Regions from separate parts of the Massilia haematophila genome, predicted to be linked through region 1. Evidence: predicted binding sites of a transcription regulator. Region 1 holds the regulator's gene; the other holds the start of a gene.
What was found. The regulator sigma-54, encoded in region 1, starts transcription at its own class of promoters, with help from an activator protein. The targets are predictions, from matches to a motif close to TGGCANGNAANCTGCTTT.

Region 1 (4,962 bases):
AGGCGCCGCACCATGTCGAGCGATAACGAGTTCAATGCTTTCGGACGGTCGAGGGTGATCGTGCCGGTGCCGTTGGCAACGCGGGTCAGGACGAAGTCGGTCATGGTCGGTCCGTGGTAGAAAAAACACGCATTCTACCGAAGGACGAGACAACTGGGGTATTGACGGCGCGGCAAGAAATGAACATGCCGGAAATGAAAAGGGCGCCATGGGCGCCCTCGTTCAGACGGTGCTTGCCGGCCTGTCAGGCGACGGCTGCCTCTCCGCCTTCAGGGCGGCGCTTGAGCGCCTCGTGACTATGATTCTGCAGGATGGTTTTGTATTTCATCACCTGCCGATCCAGCCTGTCCATCAACAGGTCGATCGCCGCGTACAGGTCTTGCGCAACGCTTTCCACGTGCACGGTCTTGCCGGACATGCGCACATTAATCTCGGCTTTCTGCCTTTTGTCTTTTTCGGTGAGATTGTCGATCGCGAGGATCACGTGGGAGTCGATCACTTGATCGAAATGGCGGGTAATGCGTTCGAGCTTGTTCTGTACGTATTCACGGATGGCGGGGGTTACGTCGAGGTGGTGACCGCTGATGGTGAGATTCATACACACTCCTTTGAAGATGTGGCGGCTGCCGCGCCGCGCCACAAGGAAGCGCGAGGGTGCCGCCGTTACAAGGATTTGCGGAGACTAACGGGAGGAATTTTCAGTGCTTCACGGTACTTGGCAACCGTGCGGCGTGCGATGACCATTCCTTGTTCACCGAGCATTTCCGCGATCTTGCTATCGGATAATGGGTTCTTGGGGTCTTCTGCTCCTGTCAGTTGCGCGATGAGAGCCCGGATCGCCGTCGAAGACGCTTCGCCCCCCGCTTCGGTGGCGACGTGGCTTCCGAAGAAATACTTCAACTCAAACATGCCGTGCGGGGTCAGCATGAATTTCTGAGTTGTGACACGAGAAATTGTGCTCTCGTGTAGTCCTAGTGTATCAGCTATCTCACGAAGCACAAGGGGCCGCATGGCAACCGCGCCATGGCTGAAAAAGTTCCGCTGACGCTCAACGATTGCCTGCGATACACGCAGGATCGTGTCGAAGCGCTGGCGCATGTTCTTGATCAGCCACTTCGCTTCCTGCAGCTGCGCGCTCATCTGGCTTTCGCCCTTGCCCTGCTTGAGCAGGGCCGCGTACATGTTGTTCACGCGCAGGCGCGGCATCACGTCCTGGTTCAGCATCACGCCCCAGCCGTTCTTCGTTTTCCGGACAATTACGTCCGGAACCACGTAGTCCGAGGTGCTCGAGGCGAAGGCCGCGCCGGGATGCGGATTGCACTGGCGGATCACAGCCTGGGCTTCGCGCAGGTCTTCGTCGTCGCAGTCGAGCGCCTTTTTCAGTTTGTTGAATTCGCGCTGCGCGAACCAGGTGAGATATCCCTCGACGATCTTGAGGGCCATGCGCCGCGTCACCAGCGGCACGCCAGGCATGGCGCGGATCTGCAGCGCCAGGCATTCGGCGGCGCTGCGCGCACCCACGCCCACCGGATCGAGGCTTTGCACCAGCGCCAGCGCGCAGCGCAGCTCGTCCATCTCGACCTCGAGCTCCTCGGGCAGGCGCGCGTGGATCTCATCCAACTGCTCTTCCAGGTAGCCGTTGTCGTCGATGGCGTCGATCACCAGTTCGGCCAGCGCGCGGTCGCGCATGCCCAGTCCCGTCACCCGCACCTGTTCCGACAGGTGCTCGCGCAGCGTGACGCCGGCCGCTTCCAGCTGCGGGCGGCCATCCTCGTCCTCGCCGTTGCCGGCGCCACGTCCGGGTTCGCCCCAGTCGCCATCGCCGCGGTCGGCATCGCGCTCGCCATCGGCGCCCGCGGCGTCGAAACCGTCCACCGCTTCGCCGTTCGCGGCCCCCTCTTCCGCGCCGGGCGCGGCCGGCGCCTCGCCGCTGCCGGGCGCACTGTTGATGGCGCCGTCGGCGAGCAGGCGCACCGAGTGGTCGAGCGGATCGTCGAGCCGTTCGAGCAAGGGATTGTCGGACAGGATCTGTTCGATTTCCTGGTGCAGTTCCAGCGTCGACAACTGCAGCAGGCGGATCGATTGCTGAAGCTGCGGGGTGAGCGCCAGGTGCTGCGAAGTCCGGAGTTGCAGGGATTGTTTCATCGCTTGTTGCTGCCAGGTTGTCGCTTCGTGATTGCTACGATTGCTACATGCGGAAGTGCTCGCCCAGGTAGACGCGGCGCACCGATTCGTCGGCGATGATGTCGTCAGGGCGGCCCGAGGCCAGCACGGCGCCCTGGTTGATGATGTAGGCGCGGTCGCAGATGCCGAGCGTCTCGCGTACGTTGTGGTCGGTGATCAGGACGCCGATGCCGCGCTCCTTCAGGAAGCGCACGATGCGCTGGATCTCGATCACCGCGATCGGGTCGACCCCGGCGAAGGGTTCGTCGAGCAGCACGAAGCGCGGATTGGTGGCCAGCGCGCGCGCGATCTCGACGCGGCGGCGCTCGCCGCCCGACAGCGACAGCGCCGGGTTCTCGCGCAGCTTCTCGATCTGGAGTTCGGCCAGCAGCGAATCGAGGCGCTCGTTGATCGCGTCCTTCGAGAGCGGCTTGCCGTCGTCGTTGCGCTGCAGCTCCAGCACGGCGCGGATGTTGTCCTCGACGGTGAGCTTGCGGAACACCGAAGCTTCCTGCGGCAGGTAGGACAGGCCCAGCACCGCGCGCCGGTGGATCGGCAGGCTGGAGATGTCGGTGCCGTTGATCTCGATCGACCCGGCGTCCGACGGCACCAGGCCGACGATCATGTAGAAGGACGTGGTCTTGCCGGCGCCGTTCGGGCCGAGCAGGCCGACGACTTCGCCGCAGCCCACTTCCAGCGACACGTCGCGCACCACCAGGCGCTTGCCGTAACTTTTCTGCAGCCCCCGGACCACCAGGGTGCTGCTCGTGCTTGCATCTTTCATGTTTACTTTCCTGCGGGTGCTGCCGCTGGCGCCGGTCCGGTGCGGCGCGGCGCGATGATCAGGGTGCCGCGGCCGCCGCCGACCTTGCTTTCGCCGCTCGCGTCGTTGCGCACGGCGGCCACTTCGCGGCGGTTGTCGTAGGAGATGTAGGCGCCGTTCAGTTCATTGGTCAGGCGGCCGTTTTCCAGTTCCTTGACGACGGCTTTCGAGAACAGCTTCACCAGTTCCTGGCGCTCGTCGTACTCGATGCGCTCGGCCTGGCCCTCGACCCACATGTCGCCGGCGCCGTCGCGCTTCTGGCGGAAGGTCGCGACGCGTCCGGGGCCCGAGGTCAGGGTGACGCTCATGTAGCCTTCCGGCGTTTCCTTGACCAGCGCGCGGTCCGACTTCATGGTGAGCGTGCCGCGCGTGAGGACCACGTTACCGGTCAGGATGCGGGTCTGGGTCACCTCGTCGATGTCGAGCGAATCGAAGTTGACGACAGCCTGCTTGAGCGAGTCGGCGCGTTCGGCCGAAGCGGACAGCGACAGCAGCGTGAGGACGGCGGCAGCGAGGATTTTTTTCATGTTGGGTGCTCGTTCCTTGTGTTGTGTAGGTCAGCGCTGGCGCGGCGGATAGACGATCTGGCCGCGGCCGAGTTGCAGCTTCTGGGTCGGGTTCTCGGCCACCAGGCCGACGCTGTTCACGGTCGACGCGCCGAGCTCCATCCGCACCGGACGGTCGGTCTTGACGATCTCCTCGTCGGCCAGCACGGTCAGCGCACTGGTGCGCGCGCGCATCCCTTCCGATGCCGGCGTGGCCGGGCGCACGATGTCGACGTTGTCGATCAGCTCGATCCGGTTTTCCTGGTGGTGGATCTGGGCGCGGTCGGCGTGCATGGTCATGCGCGGACGCCCCGGCGCCATGCTCTCGACCACCGGCTTGCTCACCTCCGAGACATCGTTCAGCGGATGATGGGCCAGGCGCTCGCCCGACAGCAGGTAGCGCGGCTGGCCGCTCTCGGTCATGCGCACCACGCTGAAATTCTCGACGATGTAGTCGGGCTCGTTCCCGGCATTGCCGAGATTGTCCGCGTCTTCCGATTGCAGGGCCTGCAGCAGCCAGAAGCTGCCGAAAGCGAAGAACACGGCCGTGAGCATCAGCGCCAGCAGCTTCCAGCGGTGCGAGGTCCGGCGGTTGACGAGGGTCGCCATGGCTCGTTACCCGAAGTACGGCGCCAGCGCCTGTTCGTAGGTGCCCTGGGCGCGCATCACCATGTCGCACACTTCGCGCACGGCGCCGCGCCCGCCCGGCGCCTTGGTCACGTAATGGGCGCGGTACTGCACGTCCGGGTGGCCAGTGGGCACGGTGACGGCGAAGCCGACCCTGGTCAGCAAGGGCAGGTCGATCACGTCGTCGCCGATGTAGCCGCACTCCTCGGCCGTCACGCCGGTCTGCGCCAGCAGCTCGGCAAAGGCGACGCGCTTGTCGTGGAAGCCCTGCCAGACGTGGTTGATGCCCAGGTCCCTGGCGCGGGCGTTGACGATCGGCGACTTGCGCGCGCTGATGATGGCGGTCTGCACGCCGGTCTTCTGCAGCAGCTGGATGCCCAGGCCGTCGAGGACGAAGAAGGTCTTGGTGACCTCGCCGTCCGGTCCGTAGGTCAGGCTGCCGTCGGTCAGGATGCCGTCGACGTCGAAGATCATCACTTTCACGCGCGCGGCGCGCTGCATGTGTTCCAGTGCGGTGATCACGCTACTCATCAGATTACCTTTGCGCGGGTCAGGTCGTGGATGTGCAGGGCGCCGACCAGCTTGCCGTCCAGGTCGACCACCAGCATCTGGTTGATGCGGAATTCTTCCATGATCGCCACCGCGTCGACCGCCAGCTGCTCGGGATGCACGGTGCGCGGGTCCAGGTGCATGACGTCGCGAATGCTGATGTTCGAGAAGTCCTGCACGCGCTCGATCAGGCGGCGCAAGTCGCCGTCGGTGAACACGCCGATCGGGCGCCGGTCCGCATCGACCACGGCGGTC
Region 2 (4,962 bases), 1.9 Mb from region 1:
GCGAACGACCTTGCAGCATATCGCAAGCGCTGCCGGTGTGACGCGCGGCGCGATTTATTGGCATTTTGACGACAAAGGCGCGCTCTTCAACGCGATGATGGAGCGCGCCACGCTGCCGTTCGAGTGCGCGCTGACCGTGCTGAACAAGGCCAGCGAGACCGATCCGCTCGACGACCTGCGCAGTTTCGTGCTGGAGATCTTCCGGGTAACCGAGCAGGATCCGAAGGCGCGCAGGGTGTTCGAGATCGCTTCGCTGAAGGTGGAATTCGTGAGCGAACTCGACGCCGTGCGGGTGCGCCGCAGCCAGAGCAAGAAGGAGTGGATGGCCCATGTGGAAGAACGCATTAAACTGGGCATCCGCGGCGGACAGATCCGTGCGGACGTGAATGCGCGCGTGCAGGCACTCGGCCTGTGGTCGATGATGGATGGGTTGATCCGCAACTGGATGTTCGAACCCGGCTCCTTCAGCCTGCTCGAGACCGGCGGACAGGTGTTCGATACCCTGCTCGACGGTATTCGCGCCAAGCAAACGGAATAAAGAGCGCGGAATAAAGAGCGCGGAATAAAAAAGGCGCGGACCAGCCGCGCCTTTTTTCTGCCATGAACTGCCGATCAGCGCAGTTCTTCGATCATCTTCTTCAGCTTGGCCGAATCGGCCACGAAGGCGCGGATGCCTTCGGCCAGCTTCTCGGTCGCCATCGCATCTTCGTTGAGCATGAAGCGGAAGTTCTTCTCGTCGACGGCGATCTTTTCGATGGCCACATCGGCGTCCGCCACCAGCTTGCGCTCGACCGGCGCGTCGGTGTCGGCCAGCTTCTGCAGCAGGTCCGGCGAAATGGTCAGCAGGTCGCAGCCTGCCAGTTCCAGGATCTGCGAGGTGTTGCGGAAGCTCGCGCCCATGACTTCGGTGTCGTAGCCGAATTTGCGGTAGTACTGGTAGATGCGCTTGACCGACTGCACGCCCGGATCGTCCGCGCCTTGATAGTCGGTGCCGGTCGACTTCTTGTACCAGTCGTAGATGCGGCCCACGAAAGGCGAGATCAGCTTGACGCCCGCTTCGGCGCAGGCCACGGCCTGGCACAGCGAGAACAGCAGGGTCAGGTTGCAGTGGATGCCGTCCTTTTCCAGGATCTCGGCGGCGCGGATGCCTTCCCAGGTCGAGGCGATCTTGATCAGCACGCGCTCGCGCGAGACGCCGGCCTTTTCGTACAGGGCGATCAGTTCGCGGCCCTTGGCGACCGTGGCTTCGGTGTCGAACGACAGGGCGGCATCGATCTCGGTCGAGACGCGGCCCGGGACGTACTTCAGGATCTCGACGCCGAAGGCGATCAGGAGATTGTCGACGATCGCCTCGACCGATGCGCCGTTGGCGCCGGCGACGGCCTGTTCCAGCAGCGGACGGTATTCCGGCTTCTGCACGGCCTTCAGGATCAGCGAAGGATTGGTGGTCGCATCCTGCGGCGCGTAGGCCTTGATCGACTGGAAGTCGCCGGTGTCGGCGACCACGGTGGTGTATTGCTTCAGTTGGTCGAGCTGGTTCATATAATTTGCCTATTTAATAATGCTACCGAATAATATTTGCATGCTGCTTGTAGGGTGGACACCTGTGCCCACGCGGTACGGCGCTGGTTCGGTCGAAACGTCCAACCGCGCAGCGCCGACATCAGCAGTCGGTCGCTTCCAGGAACGCCGCGACCATCGCTTCCAGCCCCGCGCGGTCCTCATCCGAGAAGCGGTCCAGCTGCGGGCTGTCGATGTCGAACACGCCGACCAGCTTGTCGTTCTTGACCAGCGGGATCACGATTTCCGAGTTCGAGGCCGAGTCGCAGGCGATGTGGCCCGGGAAGGCGTGCACGTCCGGCACGACGATGGTCTTGCGTTCGACGGCGGTGGCGCCGCAGACGCCGCGCCCGAAGGGAATGCGTGCGCAAGCCGGCTTGCCCTGGAAGGGGCCGACCAGCAGGTCCTGGCCTTCGCCCTTTTTAGCGGGGACGGTGAGGTAGAAACCGGCCCAGTTCAGGTCGGCGATGGTGTCGTAGACGAGCGCGGAGAACTGCGAGGCGTTCGCGATCAGGTCGCGCTCGCCTTCGAGGACGCTGGTGACCTGGCGTACCAGCAGGTCGTAGTCGGGACGGGTGCTGCGTTCTGGGTTGATGTGCATGGCGCTGTCGATCAGGCTGGACGAAAAGCACTATTCTACAGCCAGCACGCGCGGCCGGCAGGCGGCGAATCGGAGCGATCAGGATGGGCCCGATCCCGCCTGCCGCCTGCCGGGCTTACCGGACAGTCTTGCGCCGCAGGCGGGCTGCCGCCAGCAGGCCGGCGCCGAACAGGGCCAGCGTCGCCGGTTCGGGGACCTCGGCCGGAAGCTCTGCACCCTCGCGCGCGAGGTAGCCGGTGGCGCCGGCGCACGGTTCGGGGCGGTGCCAGGGGCAACCGGCCTCGATCATTTCGTAGTCGCTGTTGGCGTCGACAATGGTAAATGTCCGGCCGACCGACTCCATGTAGAGGTGGCTCTCGCTGTCGTTGAGGTAGATCGAACCGCTCAGGAAACCGTCCGCCCCGAAGCTGAGCTGCAGGTCGATGTAGCCCAGCTGGCTTTCGAAGCCGCCATCCTGCAGCGACCATTGCACGCCGTAGGGACCGGGGAAGGTGTAGCGCAGGTTCAGCAGGCCGGGCGGCGGAAGATCGTCGTTGAAGTGCTCGAAATAATAGTTCAGCGTGCCGGCCTGGACCGTGGCTTCGTCGAACTCGAGTTCGAGGGTGATGCCATACGGCGTTTCGTCGTTCGTCGCCTGCCATTGGTAGATGACGCCCGCCTGGCTGCACAGCGGCAGCAGGGACAGCGCGGCGGCTGCAAGGTAAGACAGAATTTTCATGACCCCTCCTTGGTTTTGGTGCTGTCATCCATAGCAAGGAGCGGGCCAGACGCTCAATTGCTCGCCAAGTGCTTGAATACGCTCGCTTTCCGGCCGACTTGTGTCATGCGGCCCGCGATCCTGTAAAGATTTTCGACGGGCGCCGGGCTGGCGCTTACCCTGCCGATGCCGCCGGTTCCGGCGCCGCCTGTCCGTTGACCGCACGCCGCAGCTCGTCGAGCGTGGCCGGTTTGGTCAGGTGCAGGTCGAAACCGGCGTCGAGGGCGCGGCCGATGTCGTCCTGCTGGCCGTAGCCCGTCAGTGCCACCAGGCGCGGCGCCAGGCTCAGGCGCCGCAGCGCGCCCGCCAGGGCGTAGCCGTCCATGTCCGGCAGGCCGATATCGAGGAACGCCACCGAGGGCGCGCAGCGCGCCGCGACGGCCAGCGCCTCGGCCCCGCTGTGGGCCACGCAGACCTCGTGCCCGAGCTGGGCCAGGATCGCCGCCGTGGCGGTGGCGGCGTCGAGGTTGTCGTCGACCAGCAGCACGCGCTCGGGCGCCGCATCATGGGCGCCAAGCCGCGTGGCGGAAGGCGCCGGCGCCGGCGCCAGCGGCAACTCGACCACGAAGCGGCTGCCGCGGCCGGGACCGTCGCTGTGGGCGCGGATCCGCCCGCCGTGCAGCGCGACGATCTTGTGGACGATCGCCAGGCCCAGGCCGAGCCCGCCGGTGCTGCGCGCAAGCTGCTGCTGCGCCTGGTAGAAGGGTTCGAACACGCGCGCCAGCAGCTCGGGCGGCATGCCGATGCCGCTGTCGGCCACTTCCAGCCGCGCCCAGCCGTCGCACTCGCTCAAGCCGACCCGCGCCTTGCCCTTGCCGAAGCGCTCGGCATTCGACAGCAGGTTGTTCAGGACCTGGGCCAGCCGGCTTTCGTCGCCGTGGACCCACAGCGCGGCGGGCGCCGCCAGCTCCACGATCATTCCGGGGCGGCTGGCGGCGCCGTGGCGCACCAGCTCGGCCAGGTTCAGCGGCCGCGGATCGAGCCCCATCTTGCCGGTCGCGATGCGCGACACGTCGAGCAGGTCGTCGACCAGCCGCTTCATGTGCTGGACCTGGCGCCGCATGATGCCGCGTTCGCGCTCGCTTGCCCGGTCGCCGCGCAGGTCCATCAGGTCGAGCGAGGCGACGATCGGGCTGAGCGGATTGCGCAGTTCGTGGCCGAGCATCGCGAGGAATTCGTCCTTCACCTGGCCGGACTGGCGGCTTGCCTCGAGCGCCTGCTCGAGCGAGGCGAGCAGGCGCGAACGCTCCTGTTCGTGGGCGGCGCGCTGCCTCGCCGCGGTCTCGATGGCCTCGCCCATCAGGCGGAATTCCTTGACCCGCGAGGGCGCCACCGTCGCCTGCTCGCCGGTGCCGAGCGCGGCGGTTGCCGCCTGCAGCGTGCGGAAGGTCCTGGCGATGCGCGCCGACAGCAGCCAGGCAATGCCGATGCTTGCCAGCAGGGACAGCGCCAGGCCCCAGCCATAGAGGGCAATGCCCTCGAGCGTCGCACTTCCGACCGTCGTCGTCGGCACGCTGAGCGCGACGCTCCAGCCGTAGCGCGACAGGCGGGTATAAGCGGTGGTGACCGCTTCGCCCTCGAGCGTGGTGGTGGCGCCGATGCCTTCCGGCGCGCGGCTGCGGATCAGCCTGGCCAGCGAGGCGCTGGGCGGGGTGGCGACGGTCTGTTCGTGACGCGACGAGCGGGCGACGATCGCGCCGGAAGCATCGATAATCGCGATCACCGATCCGGCCGGCGCCCGCTGGCGCTCGATCACGCGCAGGATGCGGTCTGGCTGGAGCGCGCCGGTCAGCGCATACAGCCGGCCGGCGTGGTCGCGCACGGGCACGCGGACCGGGAAGGCCGGCCGCCCGCGCGGCCCGCGCGCCACCTGTCCGACCAGCGGTTTTTGCACGGCGAGCAGTCGCTGCAGGCTGTCCGGATCGGCGATGCGTCCGCCGGCGGCGCCGAAAGGGCTGGTGGTGCGGAACAGGATCTTGCCCTCGGCGTCGGTGAGGATCACGGTCAACCATTCGGGATGGGCAGCGGCCTGCCGGGCCGCGAT

Region 2: a site for sigma-54 is predicted at 2,910-2,927, ahead of ACFOPH_RS12895 (PEP-CTERM sorting domain-containing protein). Genes of this name have one in related genera too.

Annotation. Positions count from the first base shown of each region.
Region 1 is NZ_JBHRVV010000001.1:4,768,370-4,773,331, reverse strand. It holds gene ACFOPH_RS21160 (enoyl-CoA hydratase/isomerase family protein) at 1-104, opposite strand, end outside; gene hpf (ribosome hibernation-promoting factor, HPF/YfiA family) at 245-598, opposite strand; gene ACFOPH_RS21150 (RNA polymerase factor sigma-54) at 664-2,145, opposite strand; gene lptB (LPS export ABC transporter ATP-binding protein) at 2,189-2,947, opposite strand; gene lptA (lipopolysaccharide transport periplasmic protein LptA) at 2,950-3,513, opposite strand; gene lptC (LPS export ABC transporter periplasmic protein LptC) at 3,544-4,140, opposite strand; gene ACFOPH_RS21130 (KdsC family phosphatase) at 4,147-4,689, opposite strand; gene ACFOPH_RS21125 (KpsF/GutQ family sugar-phosphate isomerase) at 4,689-4,962, opposite strand, start outside.
Region 2 is NZ_JBHRVV010000001.1:2,897,946-2,902,907, reverse strand. It holds gene ACFOPH_RS12910 (TetR family transcriptional regulator) at 1-538, shown strand, start outside; gene tal (transaldolase) at 613-1,542, opposite strand; gene ACFOPH_RS12900 (GAF domain-containing protein) at 1,664-2,161, opposite strand; gene ACFOPH_RS12895 (PEP-CTERM sorting domain-containing protein) at 2,277-2,879, opposite strand; gene ACFOPH_RS12890 (hybrid sensor histidine kinase/response regulator) at 3,034-4,962, opposite strand, start outside.